Lacibacter sp. H407: one gene and its partner. The protein of the gene in region 2 interacts with the protein of the main gene of each other region in a pairwise test. Links are inferred from orthologs where the notes say so. Each region holds a gene or a part of one and is shown on either strand. Other genes may lie near its edges.

Evidence for each region.
Region 1: the proteins of topA (region 2) and WG989_RS14420 interact in binary tests that used the Escherichia coli proteins (3 or more experiments, as listed by UniProt). The link is inferred for Lacibacter sp. H407 from one-to-one orthologs.

Annotation. Positions count from the first base shown.
Region 1 is NZ_JBBKTU010000001.1:3,300,616-3,303,699, reverse strand. What follows is about bases 305-3,056. They hold WG989_RS14420 (IMPACT family protein), read right to left. Parts: upstream 2,106-3,056; coding sequence 1,503-2,105; downstream 305-1,502. Other genes in these bases: ribD (bifunctional diaminohydroxyphosphoribosylaminopyrimidine deaminase/5-amino-6-(5-phosphoribosylamino)uracil reductase RibD), read right to left, coding at 3,033-3,056; WG989_RS14415 (hypothetical protein), read right to left, coding at 2,147-3,031; WG989_RS14425 (YdcF family protein), read left to right, coding at 662-1,423; WG989_RS14430 (hypothetical protein), read right to left, coding at 305-565. Outside these bases: more of WG989_RS14430, read right to left, coding at 68-304; more of ribD, read right to left, coding at 3,057-3,084.
Region 2 is NZ_JBBKTU010000001.1:4,250,246-4,253,776, reverse strand. What follows is about bases 10-3,208. They hold topA (type I DNA topoisomerase), read right to left. Parts: upstream 2,820-3,208; coding sequence 210-2,819; downstream 10-209. Other genes in these bases: WG989_RS18230 (hypothetical protein), read right to left, coding at 3,085-3,208; WG989_RS18240 (hypothetical protein), read right to left, coding at 10-165. Outside these bases: more of WG989_RS18240, read right to left, coding at 1-9; more of WG989_RS18230, read right to left, coding at 3,209-3,531. UniProt on the Escherichia coli protein: Releases the supercoiling and torsional tension of DNA, which is introduced during the DNA replication and transcription, by transiently cleaving and rejoining one strand of the DNA duplex.

The DNA of each region.
Region 1 (3,084 bases), 950 kb from region 2 along the record:
TTTAGGGAATACTGCAAATCTCCAGTATATGTTTTAATTGAACAAATGAAGCTTGGTTGTATAAGGGTTAATTCGTACTGCAAAGATCAATATCATCCGTCGTTTTTGTGCTGATGATCACTTTGTTTGCAACGCCGGCCGTATTGTAGTACACGATCATAATCCCATAGGCCATTTGATAGGCTTCCCAATTAGCATCTTTCAGTTTAGGGTTACCGAAACGGCTGAACATGCTGGATTTTTTTGCACCTAATACCGGGGCTGTGAATTTGCCTTTGAATGTACTGCTGATCACAATATAATCACGCTGCGTATAAAAGCGGATCCCTTTATTATCATAATATACACCACCGCCGCAGGTAGAAGAAGGCCCTTCTTTTTCGAACGAAGTAAAACAGGGCAGCTTCACTTTTATTTGTTCCGGATCGATATTTGGTTTGGCTTCATTGATCCAGCCTTTGAATACATCAACGGTTAACACGCCACAATCGGGCTTCACTTTTAATTGAGCCGAAACAGCAACAGAGGTTACGAGCAGCAGCATTGAGACGAGTAATTGTTTCATAGAAGATCATTTTAACGATCTGCTGCAAAATCCCTGCTAAAGGCATTTTTTGCGGAAAGAAGTTTTACGGGAAGCAGAAATTTTTATCTTCACGCCATGTTTTTTCTGTTATCGAAGCTCCTCTCTTTTTTACTGTCGCCCTTTAACTGGCTGCTTATTTTTGCACTGATCAGTTTTTTTACGAAAGATCAGCAGCGGAAACGCCGCCGGGTCATTTTTTGTATCAGTTGGTTTCTGTTATTTTCAAATCCATACATTATTCACAAGCTTTCGTTGAACTGGCAGGCAAAACAAAAAGTAATGACCAGCGGAGAACAATACCAGGCAGGAATTTTGCTGGCAGGTTTTGTTTCGTTTGAATTTAAAAGCAAGCAGGGTTTTTATGGCAGTGCAAGCGACAGGTATATACAGGCCATTCGTTTATACAAACTAGGCCACATCAAAAAAATACTTATCAGCGGCGGCAGTGGTAGTGTATTACGCCAGCAATACAAAGAGGCCGACTTTGTAAAAGATGAATTACTGAAAATGGGTGTTGCCAAAGATGATATCCTTAGTGAGAACCAAAGCCGTAATACTTATGAGAATGCATTGTATTCAAAAAAACTGCTTGATTCATTACAACTGAAAGGACCTTACCTGCTTATTACATCAGCCATGCATATGAAACGTTCACAACAGGTGTTTACTAAAGTCGGGTTGAATACGGTTGCTTATCCATGCAACTTTACATCGATCAATAATCCACAGTTATTCTGGGAATCTGTTACACCATCGCATCATGCATTCCAGGGATGGGATAATTATTTGAAAGAAGTGGTGGGGTTGCTGGTGTATAAGATGACGGGGAAAGCTTGAAGCATGTACGAGATTTGATGTACGAAGTACGGAGTTAAAAGGCACTAGCTTCATTAACTTAGAACCTAGGACTTAACACTTACAACTTTCTTACTTCAACCGTATGCATCTCCCCTAACTTAAACAACACTTCTTCTAACCTGTTCTTGGGAATACTGATCTCAACATCACAAAACAAATTCGTTTCTTGTTTTACCACAGTACAGTTGTATTGTTTTACGATCATCATCACATCATTCATACGTGTATAATCAAAATGTAATTGATAATTCACTTCGATTTGTTTTTGAATGATGGGCGTTGTTTGCAGAGCGAGTGATGTAACAGTTTTGTACGCATTGATCAAACCTGGCACGCCTAATAATGTGCCACCAAAGTATCGCACCACTACTACCAGTACATTGCAAAGTTGCTTGCTATCGATCTGTCCAAGAATAGGTCTACCTGCACTTCCCGATGGTTCACCATCATCACTCACACGAAATGTATTTCCGTCAACACCCAAACGATAAGCAAAACAATGATGCACTGCTTTTGGATGTTCTTCTTTCAATAATTTCATCTTTGTTTTAAAATCATCAACAGAAATTAACGGGTAAGCATAGGCCAGAAAACGACTACCCCGGTCTTTAAACTCAGCTACAACAGGTTGGGCAATGGTATAATAAAATTCTTCGTTCATTTAATGTTGTGAATGGTCAATGGTGAATAGTGAGTAAAAAACTAACCGTAAGCGATCAGTGCAATGGCAGCGATTGATATGATTATTCCGATCCAGTTAAGCTTTGTCAATTTTTCTCTGAACATCAGGAATGCTGCCACTGTGCTGAATAAAACGATTCCCATATTATTGATCGGGATGATGGCTGAGCTATTGCCCGCATAGGCTTTCAGCACACCCATAAGACACCAGATGGAAAAGTAATTCGGCACACCAATTACGATACCTGCAACAACAGCTTTTGGTTCAAACTTTAATCGTCCGGTTGCAAACAGGAATACCAAACTGATGATACCAATAGATGCAGCAGCGGCAAATGCACTGATGAGATAAGCATTTTGATTTGTGTCGTTGATATAAGTTGTTTCAACATACTTGATCATGGTATCAAGCAAACCACTGGCGACAAACAAAACAACAGGTAACAGAAAATAAGCTGTCTTTACTACTTTACCCGAAGGTTCAACATGTCCGGGTCCGGGCCAGCAGGTAAGCACAACTGCAATCAGTGCTGCAATTACCCCAACTATTTTAAAAATTGTGGCATCTTCGTTATACAGGTAAATGGAAAAGAGAAAAGGTATTACCAACGATAATTTATTCCCGACTGATGCAACAGCCACACCCATTGTTTGTGCTGTTTTTGCAATGACGTTGAACAACGAAATAAAGATGGTTCCCATGACCATTGCCCATGGAAACCACTCTTCCCCAATTACTTCTTTGTTGATGGGGAATGCGCCGTTTACAAATGAGCCTGTAATAACACAAGTGATATAATTGAAAACTATTGCCTGGAAGGTATTAATGCCAAGCTTTTCAAGTAGTTTAAACGATAACGTTAACCATGAGCTGAATACAATACTTCCAAGCAACAATAAAAGCATATTACAATGAGTGATGAGTAATGAATGATGAGTTTCTGGAGTACACAATTCGA
Region 2 (3,531 bases):
TCTTACGATCTGCGCAGGAGATAATTCATCAATAATATCTTTCTGATTAGGAGAGAGGTAGGCTTCTGTTGCTTCTTCGAGTAACTGCAAAGCAACTTCATCCTGTAGTTGAGCAACCTGGTCGTAAATCTTTTGTTTCAGTTGTTCAATGTTTTTCTTTTCCATAGTTGAATTTACAAAAAAAAAGTCCCGTTTAACGGGACTTTCGATTATTTCTTCTTCGCAGCCTTCTTTGGCGCTGCTTTCTTATTGGCAGCCTTCTTCGTAGCCGCTTTCTTTTTCGTAGCTGCTTTTTTTGCAGCCGCTTTTATTTGTTTTGAGAAAGCTCCCGGCATCTGTGCTTCGATCATTTTCTTAATCTCTTCCACCGGCATTTTTGCCACTTCTTCTGTGGTATATTTTTCGCCGTCTTTCTTTTTATCGATCTTCAGCATCTTTTTACCAAAGCGGATGAAAGGTCCCCAACGACCGTTCTCAACTGCAATATTTTCATCGGGCCAGCGCACAATAAAACGATTGGCTTCTTTCTCCACTTTTGCTTCGATCAGTTCATTGATGTCGTTCGCAGAAAGATTTTCGAAATCATAGCGCTTGGGTACATTGATAAACAAACCATCCCATTTAATGAACGGACCAAAACGCCCTTTGCCTTTCGTTACCGGTTTGTTTTCAAACATGGCAACAGGTGCATCGGCTGTTTGTTTTTCTTTGATGAGTTCTATTGCTCTGTCCATTGTTATTTCCAATGGTTCCTCACCACGTGGAATAGAAATAAACTGCTCACCAAATTTTACATACGGTCCAAAGCGACCCACATTCACACTCACTTCTTCACCTTCAAATTCACCCAGCGTCAATGGAAGTTTGAACAGATCCATTGCTTCTTCGTAGGAGATGGTCTCAATACTTTGATTTTTACGCAACGCAGCAAAACGTGGTTTTTCTTCATCACTCACATCACCTATCTGCACCATCGGTCCAAAGCGTCCCATGCGTGCAACGATCTTTTTACCGCTTTCAGCATCAATCCCTAATTCACGTTCCCCTTTAATACGTTCAGCATTTTCAATGGTGTTATCTACATCACGTTTAAACGGACTGTAGAATTCCTCCAGCATTGTGTTCCATTTCAACTTTCCTTCGGCCACATCATCAAACTCACCTTCAATATGTGCAGTGAAGCCATAATCCATGATGCTTTCGAAATGCTGTTTCAGAAAATCCGTTACCACCAAACCAAGATCAGTAGGGAAGAGTTTCGATTTTTCTGCACCGGTGTTTTCCTGTTCCATGCTTTTGCTCACAGCATCGTTCTTCAATTGTAACACACGGAAATCACGGCGTACACCTTCTTTGTCACGTTTCTCCACATAACCTCTTTTCAAAACAGTTGAAATAGTAGGAGCGTATGTAGACGGGCGACCAATACCCAACTCTTCCAGTTTTTTTACCAGCGATGCTTCCGTATATCTTGGCGCAGGACGGGTGAAACGTTCCGTTGCATTCATTTCATTTAGCGGTAGTTGTTGACCAACTGCCAACGGTGGCAACATGCCTTCCTGTGTTTCATCTTCGTTGATATCATCATCATCTTTGTCTTCACGATATACTTTTAAAAAGCCATCAAACTTCAACACTTCACCTTCGGCTTTTAATTCTTCATTGTTACTTGAAATAGAAATGAGAGCAGTGGTACGTTCCAATTCCGCATCAGCCATTTGCGATGCCATGGTACGTTTCCAGATGAGTTCATACAAACGACGTAGATCTTGATCCTCAACCGTTGTATTTTCCATGTAAGTGGGGCGGATGGCTTCATGCGCCTCTTGTGCACTTTCATTTTTGTTTTTGAACTTGCGGAACTGATGATACTTGTCGCCATACATACCTTTTATGGTACGTGTGAGATCACCAAGAGCCGTATCACTCAAGCTCACACTATCGGTACGCATGTAAGTGATCTTACCACTTTCATACAACTTTTGTGCAAGCTGCATAGTGCGGCTTACTGAGTAGCCAAGTTTTCTGCTGGCTTCCTGTTGTAAGGTTGAAGTGGTGAAAGGAGGTGCCGGTGATTTTTTACCGGGACGTACTTGGATATCTTTTACTTTATATGTAGCACCCTTGCAACTGTTCAAAAACTTTTCCGCATCATCTGCCGTGTTTTGCTTCTTTGCTTCGGCCTTGAACGTCACATTGCGGTCGCTCAAATCTTTGGCAGTAAACAATGCTTCTATTTTGAAGGAAGAAGTAGCAGTAAATGCATTGATCTCACGTTCACGTTCGGCAATTAAGCGAACGGCCACACTTTGTACACGGCCTGCGCTGAGGTTGTTCCGCATGCTCATTTTGCGCCACAGCACCGGACTGAGTTCGAAACCAACAATCCGATCCAAAATTCTGCGGGCCTGCTGCGCATGCACAAGATCCATGTTAACGGTCCGTGGATTTTGCACTGCTTTCTGGATGGCAGGCTTGGTAATTTCATGAAAAACAATGCGCTTTGTTTTGTAAGGATCGAGGCCCAGCACCTCACACAAATGCCAGCTGATGGCTTCACCTTCACGGTCCTCATCCGTTGCCAGCCATACTTCATCACTTTTTTTTGCCAGTGCTTTTAGGTCTTTTACCACCCGTTCCTTTTCATCGGGCACAATATAACGGGGTTCGAAATTATTGTTGACATCAATACCCATTTCATCCTTTTCGAGGTCACGGATATGGCCATAGCAACTCTTCACCTCGAAGTCTTTTCCGAGGATCTTTTCAATCGTTTTTGCTTTGGCAGGGCTCTCTACTATCAATAAATTCTTAGCCATAAGTTGGTTCCACAAGCCGGCTTTTTAAGGGACATCGGCAGCACAATATTATAAAATGATTGATAAATGCAAGAAAAGAGTGCGGCAGGAGGGGCAATTAATGAAAAAAGTTGAGTGATGAGTAGATGAAAATCAGTGGAACTTTAGCGCCTCGGTTCGGTTTTTAAAAACCGAACCGAGGCGCTATTTTTTTGAATAGAAAATGTGCAGCTTTTGTATTGTTTGAAAAAAATGAATACAGAAATTTGAGTTATTCTTTAAATTATCAGAATATTATTTTCATTGGTATAAACTCTTTAACAAGCCTCATAACATTTAAATCAGCAAGCAGTAAGTAGTGTTTATCCTCTTTTTGGATATAAGTTGATGAGATCAGACTATGGTTGTCAAATTTTTTATCATAGGGGATGAACTTGGTAGTCATCTTACCATCGTAATCGTACACCCTATATTCAAGTCCCCTTTTTCCTTTTATTCGGTTATTATATCCAAGCACGAAATTATTGTTATGAAGAAGAGTTATAAATCCACCTACTCTCGTATAGCCTTCGTAATTCTTGCTTTCCTGATAAGTAAGATCGATCCAGCCAATTTCGCCGTTTGGCTTTATTTGGTAGAACAAGGCTCCACGATATTCTTCTGATATTGTAGTGTATTTAGGAGTCGTATATTCAAACAACTTCAGGCGGTGTGCAAAGTAATACGCTGTGCC